3 regions of the Enterococcus sp. UD-01 genome follow, and region 1 is predicted to be linked to each of the others. Evidence: predicted binding sites of a transcription regulator. Region 1 holds the regulator's gene; each other region holds the start of a gene.
What was found. Region 1 encodes LexA, which represses DNA repair genes until DNA is damaged. Its sites were predicted from a motif close to CNAACANNTGTTNG; they were not measured.
Positions count from the first base shown of each region.

Region 1 (5,601 bases):
CTTTAATTTATCTGGTGTCACATCATTCCCTTTAGGATCAACTACTTTCATTCCTTCAATGTGGTGTCTCATGCCACCGCGAAAAGCAGCTAAATATTCTTGACGCAATCTCTGTTGTTCCGCTTTTTCTTGATCAGATAATCCTGATTCCTTGGCTTTTTTAGCCAGTTCATTGATACGACTCATTTTTTCTGATGATAACATATATCAGCGCTCCTTTAAAAGGTCCGTTTTTAAACGTCTTTTTTGTTTGCTTCCATGTCTATCTTATAAGATGAATAGGAAAAAGACAACTATATTCTTAATGGAATTTCAGTTCTCTTTTGTATACATCGCCCAAATTTGTTTCAAGACAAAAAAACACGAACGCTTGTTTGATTCCTGCTTAATTGTATGGTACACTGAATATATTAATTGAAAGAAGGTGCGAGCTTTGGTGAAGCGTACAGATACTAGACAAATCGAAGTATTAAGATATATATATGAACAAGTAGAGCTTAAGGGCTATCCTCCGACCGTTCGGGAAATTGGAAAAGCAGTGGATCTTTCCTCTACTTCCACCGTTCACGGACATTTAGCTCGTCTCGAGAAAAAAGGACTCATTCTACGTGACCCAACAAAACCTAGAGCCATTGAACTAACACCTGAAGGACTTGAAAAGATCGGCGTACGTCCGACTGTGATCCCTATGTTAGGGGTCGTTACAGCTGGTGAACCAATTTTAGCTGTTGAAGAAGCTTCGGATTTCTTCCCGTTGCCACCAGACTTGCAGTCTGAAGAAAACTCTTTGTTTATGCTGACGATTCGAGGCGAAAGTATGATTAATGCGGGGATTCTAGACGGTGATCAAGTGATTGTCCGCAAACAAAGTGCCGCTTCTAACGGCGATATAGTGATTGCTATGACGGACGAAGATGAAGCCACCTGCAAACGTTTCTTTAAAGAAAGCGACTATATCCGACTACAGCCTGAAAATGATGCTTTAGAACCTATTATTTTGAATAATGTAAGTATATTAGGCAAAGTTGTTGGCTTGTACCGCAATCATATTTAATTGTACTCATTCAGAAAAAAAGACCTTCCTTAAACTCATTTTAGCGAATGAATTTAAGGAAGGTCTTTTTATGATTAGATTTTTTTCAGCCATTCGATAAAGTTTTGTTGAAAAATTTCTGGTTGTTCTATTTGCAGATTATGCCCTGCACCATCAACAACGGCGAAGCTGGCTCGATGAAACTGCTTCATGAAACGAAAGGCATCCGCATAACCGACAATATCATCTTGTTTCCCTGTAATAATGCTGACTGGAACATCTAATGAGAAATTAAGCAGCTGCTTTTCATTAGAGAAAGAGTAACCCTTTGACTGATACGTAGATAAAAATTTTGGATCCACTGATTTTATACCGGGTAAAATAGCTTTTTGATAGTTCTCCCAGGTTTCCCTTGTTGCAAACACTGCAGTCTGAAGAAAATTCTGATAGTCAGCCCATTGAGAAGCTGATACTTGTAGTTTATCAGAGACAATGAGTTGTTCTTTGGGCGGAAGTGTTCTGTCAGCCTGTCTGCTAATCGTACAAGGACACAGCAGATAAAGTCCGGCTATACAATCAGTTTCTTGCATCGCTAAACCTAATGACAAATAGCCGCCATAAGATTCTCCAACTAAGGAATAGCTCGTAGTACCAATGACTTCTCTTAAAAAGGCTTGAAGAATTTCGATCATTTTATCTGCACAAAGATCCGTCCTACTTGTAGACTGACCCATTCCGGGTAAATCTACGTAAATTCGTTGGAAGCCGCTCTGTTCAAAAAAGCTGGGCTCCAGACAAGCGGACATCAAACGATGATCTACACCAAAGCCGTGCAAACACACTAGTGGTTTCCCCTGTCCAACAATTTCATAATTCAGTTTCAGCCCAGAAATATCCATTTTCATAAAAAGGCCTCCTGCTATTGTTCTTCTACAGTAATCTTTCGCTGGTAGGTTTCAAATTGATACGCATACGTATTTTTTTCATCTTGCTCCCCTTCACTGAGATTGATCAGTGTCCAGTTCTCCCAAGCCACTTTAGGGAATTTGGTATCTCCGGCAAACGTATGATGAATCAAAGTACGATACAGCACATCACAATAAGGAAGGAATTCCTCATAAATTAATGAACCTCCCGCAATAAAGGTAATGCCGGTAAACTCTTCGGCGTAGGCTAGAATCTCCTCCAGCGTATGCATGATTACGACACCTTCAGCCGTATAGTGTTGATCACGAGTTAAGACAATTGTTTTTCGATTAGGTAGCGGTCTGCCGCCCATTCCTTCAAAGGTCTTTCTGCCCATTACGATCGTATTATTTTCGGTCATTTGTTTGAAAAATTTTAAATCATTTGGTAAATACCAAGGCAACTGATTGTTATTCCCAATGGTTCCTTCTTCATCTTGCGCCCAAATAGCTGCTAACATAAGCGACTCCTTTCAATTTAAACGGCAATCGGTGCTTTTATAGCTGGATGCGGATCATAGCCTTCGATCACAATATCTTCCATCTCAAAATCAAAAACAGACTGCTTTTCCTGATTTAAAGTTAAAGTAGGAAATGAGCGGATATCACGTGATAGTTGCTCTTCCATTTGCTCTACATGATTCATATATAAATGTGCATCGCCTAAAGTATGAACAAATTCCCCAACCTGCAAGCCAGTTTCATGGGCAATTAAATGAGTCAATAAGGCATAGCTAGCAATGTTGAACGGCACGCCAAGAAAAACATCGCCGCTGCGCTGATACAGCTGACAACTCAATTTGCCGTCATTCACATAGAATTGGAACATCGTATGACAAGGAGGTAAAGCCATTGATGGCACATCTTCGGGATTCCAAGCTGATACGATTAAACGACGTGAATCCGGTGTTTTTTTGATCATCTCTATGACATTCTGCAGTTGATCAATAAAGCTGCCGTCCTTGGTTTCCCAATGGCGCCACTGCGCCCCGTAAATATTACCTAATTCGCCATATTTTGCTGCAAAAGCCTCGTCATTCAGAATCGCATCACAGAACTTTTTATGTTCATGCTCATAGCTTTCTTTAAATTCCTCATCCACCAGCACGCGGCGACCAAAATCAGTCATATCTGGTCCTTGATAATCAGCACTTTTAATATATCGTTCAAATGCCCATTCATCCCAAATATGATTATTATGCTGTAATAGATAGCGGATATTGGTATCTCCTTTTAAAAACCAAAGCAGCTCACTTTTAATTAAGCCGAACGGTACTCGCTTTGTCGTTAATAATGGAAATCCTTCCGCCAAATCAAACCGCATTTGGTAACCAAAAATACTTTTCGTACCTGTGCCTGTACGATCCTCTTTTAAATGACCTTCAGTCAAAATTTTACGGCCTAATTCTAAATATGCTTCTTCCATAAACATTGCCTCCTAATCGTCTGCGTATTCGCTTAAATATTCCCAGCGCTCTATTTTTTCTTCCAGCATTTCCTCAGTAAGTGTTAGTTGCTTTTGAAGCTCTTGAAGCTTGGTAAAGTCGTCACCCTGATGATTCATCTCTTCTGTTAACTGAGCACTCTTTTCTTCCAGCTCGCTGATTTCAGCTTCAATCGTTTCCCATTCCTTTTGTTCCATGTAAGTTAATTTAATTTTTACTTTTTTCTCAGGCTCTGGGGAGGTTTTTGGTTCGGATTTGCTGTCCTTTTTTTCTGTTTCAGGTTTTGAGCTGGTCAAATAATCACTCATTGATCCATAAAAAGCAGTAATCTTGCCTGCACCTTGAAAAACTAATAGCTTGTCCATCGTTTTATCAAGGAAATAGCGATCATGAGATACAGCGATCACTGCTCCTTGAAAGGTGCGAATATAGTCTTCTAAAATCGTTAATGTATCAATATCCAAATCATTTGTCGGCTCATCTAGCAGCAACACATTAGGCTGTTCAATTAATAGCTTTAACAGATACAAGCGCCGTTTTTCGCCGCCAGAGAGCTTGCCGATAAGAGTACCATGCATAAAACGAGGAAATAAAAAGCGTTCAAGCAATTCGGCCACGCCAATTGTGGTACCGTCTGTCCGTTTTACTTGTTCTGCTGCTTCCTGCAGATAAGCAATCATGCGTTTATTTGGATCCATTGCTTCATTTTGCTGTGTATAATAAGCTAAACGCACAGTTTCGCCAATAGTATATACACCACTATCCAAAGACAAACGTCCAGCTAAAATATTCAGTAAGGTTGATTTGCCGGCACCGTTTTTCCCAGTAATCCCTAAACGTTCCTGGGCTTGAATCAGTAAGTGAAAATCATTTAAAATAACTTTATCATCAATGCGAAAATTTGCATCTTTAAGCTCCAACACTTTTTTTCCTAAGCGCTTGGAAGCAATGTCAATTTCCAGCTGACTTTTTTGATTCACTTGATAAAGATTTTCCTTTAAATCATGAAAACGATCCTGGCGCGCCTGCTGCTTGGTTCCTCTAGCCTGAACACCTGCCCGCATCCATTCTAGTTCTTGCTTATATAATTGTTTGCGTTTCGTTTCCTGCTCTACTTCTACACGTTCACGCTCTGCCTTGGCTAAAACATACATCTCATAATTGCCTTTGTACTCGTGCAGCTTGCCAAAGGCTAATTCAAAAATGCGATTCGTTACCCGATCTAAAAAGTAACGGTCGTGGGTTACCATCAAAATAGCGCCACGATAACTATTTAAAAAGCTTTCCAACCAGCTGATTGCTTCATAATCCAGATGGTTGGTCGGTTCATCAAGCAGTAAAAGGTCCGGCGATTCAATCAAGACCTGCGCTAAGCTGACACGCTTTTTTTGTCCGCCAGAAAGATCACCAATTTTTTTATGCAGTGTGGCAATCCCTAATTTTTGTAAAATGATTTTAGCATCTGTGTCTGCAGTCCAGGCATCTTCTTTGTTCATGCGCTCTTCTGCTTGAGCGTAGCGCTTTTGATTTATTTCGTTACTGCCGTCAGCAGCTAAAGCCAGCAAAGCTAACTCATAGTTTTTCACCGCTTGTATAATTGGCGTATCTCCTTGAAAAACGGCTTCAACAACAGTTAATTCCGGATCGAATTCTTGATCTTGAGAAAGATAGCCAATCTGATAATCATTCGGCTGTGAAACCGCAGTGCCGTCCCCGTCTCCGCTGTCGCGACCAGCTAAAATATTTAGTAAGCTGGTTTTTCCGGTTCCATTGGTGCCGATTAAACCAATGCGATCTTTCTCATGGATATGAAAAGAAATTTGATCGAATAATGTTTTTTCACCATATGTTTTAGTCAGTTCGTTGACTTTTAATTCTTTCATTTATTCACGCCCTTTTCATCCTGCTTATTGTAACAAAAAATAGCAAAAAAAAGAAGCTCGTTTTCTTGCTTAGCTTCTTTTTTTCCATTCTTTTGTAAGTTTAGTCAATGGTACCGCATTCGAAATATCATTAATTGAGTATGATTCTAAAAGATTCACGTTTTTACGATATTCGTTTGCTTCTAAGGAAGTAATTATTTCCGATAATTCAAATTCGTCAATCATTTCACGCTCGACCTGATAGCCAATCAGCAGCTCCTTTGTATAATTCGATT
Region 1 is NZ_JBIYEU010000001.1:232,607-238,207, reverse strand. Features, by position in the region: gene ABH902_RS01255 (DUF896 family protein) at 1-204, opposite strand, end outside; gene lexA (transcriptional repressor LexA) at 425-1,054, shown strand; gene ABH902_RS01245 (alpha/beta fold hydrolase) at 1,129-1,938, opposite strand; gene ABH902_RS01240 (dihydrofolate reductase) at 1,953-2,459, opposite strand; gene ABH902_RS01235 (thymidylate synthase) at 2,477-3,424, opposite strand; gene ABH902_RS01230 (ABC-F family ATP-binding cassette domain-containing protein) at 3,437-5,326, opposite strand; gene ABH902_RS01225 (cation:proton antiporter) at 5,396-5,601, opposite strand, start outside.

Region 2 (5,601 bases), on a different contig from region 1:
GAACAAATGGAAATTCCTTTATCCGATCAAAACGAAGACGCAAAGCCTGTCCCTGTCCGTAAGCCGGGGAGCTTAGGCTATGATGCAGCTAGCGGTAACTTTTTTGTAAAAGAAACGCTGACTGAATTTCCGAAAGCAAAACCAGCCTTTGCTGAGATGCAGCACCAAGAATCCGTAACGCCGGATATGGATAAAGAAGCCCTTTTGGCACATGCTTTTGGATCGCCTGTACAAGAACCAGTTGCAGAGACCGTCGTTGAAGCGACAGAAAGCAGCGATACGCCGCTTTCTGAAACGTCTGAACAGGTATATGAAGAAGAATTAAGTCATCATCCTGAATTTGATTTTACCGCTAGAGAATCGGAACGTGAATTAGCCACAGCTTTGAACAAATTAGCGACAGAAAAGCCCAAGGAACGTTTTCCTGAATTGGATTATTTCGGGCAAATGCATGGCACCTATTTGTTCGCACAAAGCAAAGAGGGCTTATACATCATCGATCAGCATGCGGCGCAGGAACGAATTAAATACGAATATTTCAGAGAAAAAATCGGAGAAGTCAGCGATGATCTGCAGGAGTTGCTAGTACCGATTGTTCTTGACTACCCCAATAGTGATGCACTGAAAATCAAAGAGCAAAAGGAAATCTTGGCACAAGTCGGGATTCATTTGGAGGATTTTGGTCAAAATAGCTTTATCGTGCGTGCGCATCCAACGTGGTATCCGCCTGGTGAAGAAGAAACCATCATTCGTGAGATGATTGATATGTTTTTAACCACAGGGAAAGTTAGTGTGAAAAAGTTCCGGGAAGCGACAGCGATCATGATGAGTTGCAAGCGTTCAATCAAAGCCAATCACTATTTGAACGAACAACAGGCGCGCGTACTGCTAAAAGACCTTGCCGCCTGTGAAAATCCGTTTAACTGTCCACATGGCAGACCTGTATTGATTCATTTTACCAATTCAGATATGGAAAAAATGTTCAAACGAATACAAGATCCCCATTAAACTACGAGGAAGAAGGATGAAAAATGGCCGTTATTTTAGCTTCGCAGTCGCCTAGAAGGCAGGAACTGTTAGGTCGCATTATTTCCGACTTTGACATAGTGCCGGCGGATATCGATGAGCAAATAAAAGAAAAGATCACGCCGGAAGCTTATGTTCAAAAGATGGCCTCCGAAAAAGCCGCGTACGTGGCAGAACAATATCCCGCTGATTTGGTGATTGGTTGCGATACAATCGTAACGATTGACGGAGAAATACTAGGTAAACCTGTTTCCAGAGCAGACGCTTTGCGAATGCTAAGACAGCTAAGTGGACGAACACACAAAGTGTACACTAGTGTAGTTATGAAAAAAGGGACACAGCAAAGCTCAATGACTGTTCCTGCAGAGGTGGTCTTTTATGAGCTATCTGATGAAGAAATTGAGTGTTATTTGGATACCTTAGAATATCAGGATAAAGCAGGCGCTTACGGCATTCAAGGCCAAGGTGCCTTGTTGGTTAAAGCAATTCAGGGCGATTATTATGCGATTATGGGCTTGCCTATAGCGACTGTTTATCGCATGCTTGCCAATTTTAGTGAATAGAGAGTTATTGAAAGAAGGAAAATTATGAAATGCGCTGAAACCAGAGCTGTTCAAACTCATATTATTACGTATCCACATTTAAATTTCCACAAAACCTTATTTGGCGGACAACTAATGGCTTGGCTGGATGAAACGGCCGGGATTGTTGCTGTTCGTCTGTCAAGAGCCGCTATTGTGACTGCTTCTGTCGATCATTTGGACTTTTTGGCACCGTTGAAGGCAAGCCATTCTGTTTGTATTGAAGCGTATGTTTCCGGCGTAGGCACACGTTCCATGGAGATTTTTGCCAAGGTAATCGGTGAAGATTTATTTTCGGGTGAGCGTTATTTGGCAGGTACTTGCTTTATGACTTTTGTGGTTCCTAAAGGAGTCAAGTTGCCGTCGATTGAACCTGAAACAGAAGAAGAGCATTTTATCTGCCAAGGCTACGAAGCAAGAAAGCAGGTCAGACAAGCCAAACGCCAAGAAAGTCTTGATTTAGCAAAAAATATTGATATTAATAGTCCGTGGCATAGCTAGCGCAAACAGAAAAAGAGTGTTTTTTCTCCATTAATGCTATGATAGTATCAATAATTTAGGTAAGGATGTGGACAATCATGGAAAAACCATCGAAAGAAGAGTTAAAAGAAAAATTGTCGCCTATTGAATACGCCGTTACCCAAGAAAATGCTACTGAACGACCATTTACCGGTAAATATGATGACTTTTATCAGGAAGGCATTTATGTAGATATTGTAAGCGGCGAACCGCTTTTCAGCTCTACTGATAAGTACGATGCCGGCTGTGGTTGGCCCTCATTTACGCAGCCAATTCAAAAGCGCGGGGTTAAGGAAAAGGCTGATTTTTCTTTAGGAATGCACCGTGTGGAGGTACGCAGCAATGAAGCAGATTCACATTTAGGTCATGTGTTTAACGATGGACCGCAGGCTGAAGGCGGGTTACGGTATTGTATCAATGCAGCAGCTTTACGATTTGTACCAGTAGACCAATTAGAAGTAGAAGGCTACGGCGAATACAAAAGTCTATTCGAATAAATCCCAAAAACTTATCTAGCCTAAAAAGGTTAGGTAAGTTTTTTTGTCTATTTAAGAAAGAAGCTTTCCCCTTTTTAATCAAATATGATAAAATGATTAAATAAATAATAAAACAAAAAGAAAAGTTTGTTTAAAAAGAGAAGGAGATGAAAAAATGAAGAAAATGACAAAGTTAGTAAGTGTTGTTTTGGCGTCAACGATACTATTGGCAGCTTGTGGCAGCGGTGGTAAAACCACTTCTACAGATAGTAGTACTAAAAAGTCAAAAGCGAATGGGGAGCAATTATTTAAATTGGTAGTCCAACAGGAAATGCCTAGTGCAGATTTATCCGTAGCAACCAATACAATCAGTTTTTCAGCGTTAAATAATGTGTATGAAGGTCTGTATCGTTTGGATGAAAAAAGTAAACCGCAGCCGGCAGGTGCTGTAAAATTAGCTGAAAAAAGCGAGGATGGTACCAAATATACCTTCCAGCTTAGAGAAGAAGCAAAATGGTCTAATGGAGATCCCGTTGTAGCAGCAGATTATGTTTACGGCTGGCAGCGCACGGCAGATCCGAAAATTGCCGCTGAATATGCATTTATGTTTGAGTTAATTAAAAATGGTGCGGATGTTACCACGGGTAAAAAGCCGTTGGATGAATTAGGGATTAAAGCCATCAGCGACTATGAGTTGGAAGTAACGTTAGAGCAAGCAACTCCGTATTTTGATTATCTGTTAGCGTTCCCTTCATTTTTCCCGCAAAATAAAAAAATTGTTGAAGGAAAAGGAAAAGATTACGCAACAACAAGCGAGGCTTCTGTCTATAATGGTCCGTTTACCTTAACAGATTTTGACGGTCCGGGAACGGATACCGAATGGTCTTATACTAAAAACGACCAATATTGGGATAAGGACACGGTAAAACTAGAAAAAATTGAAGTTAAAGTAGTCAAAGAAGCTCCAACTTCTCTGAACCTTTTTCAAAATGATCAAGCAGATGACGTTATTTTGAGCGGCGAGTTGGCGCAGCAAATGGCGGATGATCCAGAATTAGTCATTGAAAAAGATGCGCGTACTTCTTATATCGAATTTAATCAAAGAGATAAAAAGTCACCATATCTTAATGCAAACTTGAGAAAAGCAATCTCTTATTCTATTGACCGCAATGCGATTGTTGATCGAATTCTAGGTGATGGTTCAATTGCTTCAACCGGATTAGTTCCAGCTGGTATGTCTTATTCGCCAAAGGACAACACAGATTTCGCGGACGAAAATAAAAACCTGCTTGACTATGATAAAGAGCAGGCTCAAAAATATTGGGCAGCCGCTAAAAAGGAATTAGGCATCGACAGCTTCAAATTTGATATTCTTGGCGATGACACTGACTCCACGAAGAAAATTATGGAATACATTCAAGGAGCGGTACAGGAAAATCTGGATGGTGTAGAGGTGACGGTTACGAACGTACCGTTTGCGGTTCGTTTAGATCGTGGAAAAAATGGCGATTTTGACGTCCTTGTAGGCGGTTGGGGTGCTGATTACGCTGACCCTAGCAGCTTTACCGATTTGTTTATTACGGGGAGTTCTTATAATAGAGGGCGCTTCTCTAATAAAGACTATGATGCTTTAGTTGAAGCGTCCGGCAAAAAAGATGCTTCAGATCCGGAAAAACGCTGGGAAGACATGGTAAAAGCAGAAAAATTATTGATAGATGAAATGGGTGTAGCACCTATTTACCAAAAAGCAGAAGCTCATATGCGTAATAAGAAAGTCAAAGGGGTCGTTGCTCACGGAGCAGGAGCTAGATACGATTTCAAATGGACCTACATCTCTGAATAAAAAGCAACAAGTCGGTACGAGCAGTTTAGAATCGTACTGGCTTGTTTTATTGCCTTTTTTAGCTATTGGTTTTCTTCATTTTGTGCTAAAATAGAAACATATGTGCGCATAAAGCGTAAGAGAGCAGTCAGAGGAATCTGATTTGCCAGAGAAAGGTGAAAGCATGTACGAGTATATCATCGGTAAAGTAACATTTATTAATCCTTATTACATTGTAGTGGAAGCGAATGGTATAGGGTATCAAGTCTCAGTAGGAAACCCTTACCGCTATTCTGGAAAAGTCGATCAGGAAGTGAAAATTTATCTGCATCAAGTTATTCGTGAAGATGCGCATACATTATATGGCTTTAGTGATTTAGATGAAAAGCAATTATTTTTAAAATTAATCAGCGTTTCCGGCATTGGACCAAAAAGCGCCTTAGCAATTATGGCTTCGGAAGATCACGGCGGGTTGATTTTTGCGATTGAAAATGAAGATGCGGCATATCTGACGAAGTTTCCGGGCGTGGGGAAAAAAACGGCACAGCAAATGGTCTTGGATTTAAAAGGGAAGCTAGGTGAGCTGGAAACCTCTGATGCAGCGGTTGAAGCCATGGCACAAACGACGATTCATTCTGCCAACCAAGCATTGACTGAAGCACTGGAAGCATTGAGCGCACTCGGCTACAGCGAGAAGGAAGTAAAACGCATTACGCCTAAGCTGGAAGAATTAGGCACACTCAAAACCGACGAATACTTGCGCAACGCTTTGAAGCTAATGATGAAACGCTAAGGAGGGTCAGCTAATGATGGAAGATGAAAGACTACTTTCAGCGCAAAGCAGTGAAGGCGAAGAATCGCTAGAAAAATCACTGCGACCGCAGTCGCTTGAACAATACATCGGTCAGGACAAAGTGAAGCAAGAATTGACGATTTATATAGAAGCTGCCCGCAATCGAGAAGAAGCCTTAGATCATACCTTGTTGTATGGACCTCCGGGACTGGGGAAAACTACCATGGCGATGGTGATTGCCAACGAAATGCAGGTAAATATTCGTACGACTAGCGGACCGGCGATTGAACGAGCCGGCGATTTGGTGGCTATCTTAAATGAATTAGAACCGGGCGACGTTTTATTTATTGATGAAATTCATCGACTTCCTCGTGTTGTTGAAGA
Region 2 is NZ_JBIYEU010000028.1:9,508-15,108, forward strand. Features, by position in the region: gene mutL (DNA mismatch repair endonuclease MutL) at 1-1,008, shown strand, start outside; gene ABH902_RS15450 (Maf family protein) at 1,032-1,589, shown strand; gene ABH902_RS15455 (acyl-CoA thioesterase) at 1,614-2,108, shown strand; gene msrB (peptide-methionine (R)-S-oxide reductase MsrB) at 2,186-2,623, shown strand; gene ABH902_RS15465 (peptide ABC transporter substrate-binding protein) at 2,778-4,445, shown strand; gene ruvA (Holliday junction branch migration protein RuvA) at 4,609-5,217, shown strand; gene ruvB (Holliday junction branch migration DNA helicase RuvB) at 5,231-5,601, shown strand, end outside.
Region 2: ruvA (Holliday junction branch migration protein RuvA) is a predicted target of LexA. The motif match lies at 4,539-4,552, and genes of this name have one in related genera.

Region 3 (5,601 bases), on a different contig from region 1:
ATCTGTTATTTCAACAGATGACTCAAAAGTGAAAGTATTATTGATTCCTACAGATGAAGAATTAATGATTGCACGTGACGTTGAACGTTTAAGAAAATAATAAAAGTAAAAAGCAAGTGATCGGCTACGGCTGATCACTTGCTTTTTAGTTACTCTTCTGTTTTGTCTGGTACTTTATTTTCTAAATCTGTTCTTACAACTAGTACATCACAAGATGCTGTGCGAATAACATATTCAGAAACAGAACCGATAAATAATCGTTCTACTGCATTTAATCCGGTAGCACCCAACATGATTAAATCTACGTCATGAGCTTGAGGTAATTCTTTGGCAATTAAAGGTTTCGGAGAACCAAATTCAATAATTGTCGTTACTTTTTCACAGCCATTGTCTTTCGCTTGTTTTTTGTATCCTTCTAGTGTTTGTTTCGCCATTTCAGTAGCTTGTTCCGCTAAAACACCATCAAATGAAGAGACGGATTGAAAAGCTCGTGTGTCAATGACGTGAGCTAATAATAATTCAGCATCATTTCTTGTAGCAACGTTCATGGCTTTTTGAAACGCAAGTTCTGCTTCAGCAGAGCCATCTACAGCGACCATGATTTTTTGATAGGTTTGTAACATACGTATCACTCCTAAGCTGAATTCACAGCAGTTTTAAGATAACTGTATCTTTACTATAATTGTAGAACAAAATGCTGAAAAAGCAAACAAAAAAGAGAAGAGATTATAGAATCTTTTTAGCCAGCATAAAGCTGAAAACAGCAGAAATAGCAAATAAGCCAAAAATGTAAAATAAAGAGAATAATTTCAAATCGAATACACCAACCAACAAACCGATAATTGCCAAAGCTAAATAAAAATAACCGAATTGTCGTAGAAACTGTTGATTTTCTTCAGTAGGATCGTTGTGCATAAAAGCTAGAAATAAAGTGTTTCTTTTTAATAGAAAAATACCAATAATGACTAATAAAATCGCTGAAAGAAATATTAATACTTGAATCATGTGACAACCTCCATCAAATAAAAAACAATTTGCTTTTAAGCAAATTGTTCGATTAAGCTATAAAAATGGTAAAATCCGTCGATGCCGTTATTCGTCCTATAGTATTGAACCCGCAAACTAAGCAGGTGGGTTCCACGACTATCAGCTTCGAACTACCAAATGATAAGGCATGTTACCAGCCTAAGTACCAGAAGGATCCCAAGATATCAATAAAATGTTCGGTCAACACACAAAAAAGACAACGCGTACATCACAGATTTACCATCTTTATAATAGCATACTCTCCAGCAAACAGCAACGAGAGTGCTTGTCTTTGTGAAAGATTAAGACTGCTTTTTCCATTCTTCGATGCGCTTGTATTGTTGATGCAAAGCTTGCTCGTATTTGCCAGTGTCAATTGGTTTGTAGTAATGGGCATGTTTAATTTTATCAGGCAAATATTGTTGCTTGACCCAGGCGTTTTCAAAGCTGTGGGGATATTGATAGCCTATGCCGCGATTCAACGCTTTGGCGCCTGAATAATGACTATCGCGTAAATGACTAGGGATTTCACCTGCTTTTCCTTCACGGATATCGGCTAATGCCGCATCAATCGCTGAGATTCCTGAATTGGATTTTGGCGACAAGCATAAATCAATCACTGCATCGGCTAACGGAATTCGGGCTTCGGGAAAGCCTAGTTTTTCAGCCGCCTGAACAGCGGTTACCGTACGGGCAGCTGCAGCAGGATTTCCTAAGCCAATATCTTCATAGGCGACGACCATTAACCGACGACAAATAATCGGTAGATCGCCCGCTTCAACTAAACGGGCGAGATAATGCAAAGCCGCATCCACGTCACTACCGCGTATGGATTTTTGAAAGGCAGAAATAACATCATAATGGGCATCGCCGTCTTTGTCATGGGTCAAGGCCTTTCTCTGAACACACTCTTCTATCACAGACAAAGTCAATACAATTTTTCCATTGGCATCTTCCGGCGTAGACTTTACTGCAAGCTCTAGACCATTTAAGGCACTGCGTAAATCCCCGTTGGTTGCGCGCGCTAAATGCTGCAGTGCATTCTCTTCTAAAACTACTGGGTACTTACCTAAGCCACGTTCTTGATCGGATAACGCAGCTTGAATGGCTTCTTTAATATCTGTTTCAGATAAGGGAGTAACTTCAAAAATTTGCGTTCGACTACGGATCGCCGGATTAATCGTAATATAAGGATTTTCGGTTGTTGCGCCAATCATAATAATGCGGCCGTTTTCTAAATGCGGCAATAAAAAATCCTGTTTGGTCTTATCCAGTCGGTGAATTTCATCTAATAACAAAATGACTGTGCCGCTCATTTTGGCTTCTTCAGCGACAATCTGCAGGTCTTTTTTTGTGTCCGTTGCGGCATTTAACATCCGAAAGGCGTAATTGGTTGAACCAGCGATCGCACTGGCAATGCTGGTTTTGCCAGTACCAGGAGGGCCGTATAAAATCATCGAAGAAAGCATCTTGGCTTCAACCATTCGACGAATAATTTTTCCAGGACCAACCAGCTGTTTTTGCCCAACGACTTCATCTAAATTGCGTGGTCGCATACGATAAGCTAACGGTTTTTGCATCGTTGGACCTCCTTTTTTTCTTTCTGTATACCTCATTATATCATATTGAACGTACGTTTGCATTGGTCGCAGGTTAATAGTAAAATAAAGGATAAAGTGAAGTCCAATCCGTGTTTATCCATCCTAATTGTTAATTAATTTCATGGATAAAAGCCCTCGATTCGTGTATCATAGAAAGTGGTGAAAAAATGAGGGAAACAATTAATTATTTTAATACGAAATCAACAGAAGAAATCGCGCAATTTTTATTGGGCATGTATTTAGAACATACAACAGAAGCGGGAATTCTTGCTGGCTACATCGTTGATGCGGAAGCTTATCTGGGACCGGAGGATGAAGCAGCACACAGCTTTGGCTTACGTAATACACCCAGATTAAAAGCAATGTATGATGAGCCGGGAACGATTTATTTATATACGATGCATACGCATTTGATCCTAAACATGGTTACACAGGAAAAAGGCAAGCCACAGGGAGTGATGATTCGTGCGATAGAGCCGGTGCACGGAGTTGAGCAGATGGCTGAAAATCGCAACGGCAGAATTGGCTTTGAACTTTCCAATGGTCCCGGAAAATTAGTTCGGGCAATGGGCATTACCAAAGAATTATATGGACAATCTATTTTTAACAGCTCGTTGCGGATCGTACCGCAAAAACGGAAGTACCCAAAAAAGATCTTAGCTTTACCGCGTATCGGCATTCCCAACAAAGGCATTTGGACCGATCTGCCTTTAAGATATGCGGTTTCAGGAAATCCTTATATTTCAAAACAAAAACGAAGTCAAATTGATCAACAGTCATTCGGCTGGAAGGAAGAAAATTAATGAAAAAAGCAACCATGCTTACTTATCTAGATCAACAATTAACCAAGAAAATAACCGAATATGATGTAGCCTTGGACTGGGATACTAAAAATCATACCATTGAAGTAGTGTTCCGCCTCTTCGCTGAAAATAAAGAAAACGAGCAGATTGATGATGCTGCAGGAACCGTTTCTGCTGAGGACATTATCGAGTTTGAGGATGGCGTATTGTTTTATCATCCGGAAAAATCGGTTTTTGATGAAGAGGACTTTTTGGCTGTAATTCCCTATGAAGGAAAAAAAGGCTTGAAAAAATCACTGCTTGATGGTTTTGTAGATTATTTAAATGAGGTATTGGCAGAAGGACAAAGTGATTTGCTTGATTTTTTAGCTGACAACGAACAAGAAGTTTTTGAATTGAACTGGTCAAATGAAGCGTTTGATGCAGCCGTAAAAAAATATCACACAGCCGATAGCGATCCTGATATCGCTTATCCGAGCTATTAGAAAGGAAGTGATTCTGTGAAGTGGACTGAAGTGAAAGTTGAAACGGCCAGTGAGGCAGTTGAGGCAATTTCCAATATCATGATGGAAGCCGGTGCCAGCGGAGTAGCGATTGAAGACGCGTTGGATGTGGAGAATTTTAAGAGCGATCTTTATGGCGAAATTTTAGACAAGGAGCAGTTTACCCATATTAAAGAAGGCGCTTTGGTGATGGCTTATTTTCCTGAAACAACCTTTTTACCTGAAATTTTGCCATTTATCAAAGAAAGTATCTGTCATTTACCGGAATTCGGCCTAAGCATTGGCAAAAATGAAGTTACTGTCAGTGAGGTAGCTGAAAGTGACTGGGCGACTGCCTGGAAAAAATATTACCATCCCGTACGAGTAACACGCTTTTTAACAATTGTCCCTAGCTGGGAAAAGTATGAAGCCAAGGACGCGGCGGAAAAAATTATTACGTTGGATCCGGGTATGGCGTTTGGAACGGGAACGCATCCGACCACACGTCTGACTTTGCAGGCGCTGGAAACTGTGCTGCGCGGCGGGGAAACTTTACTGGACGTAGGTACTGGTTCTGGCGTATTGAGTATTGCCAGTAAGTATTTAGGCGCGAAACAGGTTTATGCTTATGATCTTGATGAAGTTGCTGTTAATGCAGCTCAGGAAAATATGGACATGAATCCAGTCGCTGAAGATGTTCAAGTGTCAGCCAACGATCTGTTAAACGGCATAACGATAGAAGCAGACGTAATTGTAGCGAATATTTTAGCGGATATCATTGTTTTAATGATTGACGATGCTTGGCGGTTATTGAAAAACGATGGCACCTTAATTATTTCGGGCATTATCGCAGAGAAAAAAGCGATGATTTTAGAAAAATTGACAGAAACAGGCTTCCTTGTTGATCAAATTTTCCAGCAAGGAGACTGGTATGCCATTATTCTAAAGAAAACTGAGGAAGAATAAGATGCAGCGTTATTTTATAAAAGAACCTTATCAGTTACAAAAGCAGTACATCATTACGGGTGAGAATTATCATCATATTGTACGTGTGATGCGAATGGCGCCAAAAGAGCAAGTATATCTCGCTTTTATCGATCAAGTAGCGATAGTGGCTGAAATTACAGAAATTACAGAAGACACGGTTTATTTAAAAGAGCTGCGCAAGGAATTGACGGAAAAAGAATTACCTGTTCAGGTCACGATCGCCTGCGGTCTGCCCAAGGGCGACAAATTAGAATGGGTGGTACAAAAAGGCACGGAATTAGGAGCGCATCGCTTTATTGGTTTTCCGGCGAAGTCTTCTGTGGTTAAATGGGATCATAAAAAAATGACCAAAAAGACGGAACGCTTCAATAAAATTGCAACAGAAGCTGCTGAGCAATCACATCGTCAGTTTGCGCCAAGTGTTGTATTATTAGAGAATAGGCAGCAGCTTGTCGCGCTTTTTTCTAGTTACGATCAGGTCTTGGTGGCCTATGAGGAATCTGCCAAAGAAGGGGAACGCAGCCGTTTTGCTTCTGTTTTGGCAGACATGAGTGCTGGAGAGTCGCTTTTGGTTGTTTTCGGACCGGAAGGCGGTTTTGCGCCGGATGAAATAGTACAATTTCAGGCAGCTGGTGCGCAGATTTGTGGATTGGGGCCGCGAATTTTACGGGCTGAAACTGCGCCATTATACGTGTTAAGTGC
Region 3 is NZ_JBIYEU010000005.1:17,332-22,932, forward strand. Features, by position in the region: gene ABH902_RS05960 (acetate kinase) at 1-100, shown strand, start outside; gene ABH902_RS05965 (universal stress protein) at 150-623, opposite strand; gene ABH902_RS05970 (hypothetical protein) at 727-1,005, opposite strand; RNA gene ssrS (6S RNA) at 1,074-1,267, opposite strand; gene ABH902_RS05980 (replication-associated recombination protein A) at 1,329-2,606, opposite strand; partial or broken gene ABH902_RS05985 (DNA-3-methyladenine glycosylase) at 2,795-3,494, shown strand; gene ABH902_RS05990 (DUF3013 family protein) at 3,430-3,915, shown strand; gene prmA (50S ribosomal protein L11 methyltransferase) at 3,931-4,878, shown strand; gene ABH902_RS06000 (16S rRNA (uracil(1498)-N(3))-methyltransferase) at 4,880-5,601, shown strand, end outside.
Region 3: ABH902_RS05980 (replication-associated recombination protein A) is a predicted target of LexA. The motif match lies at 2,653-2,666, and genes of this name have one in related genera.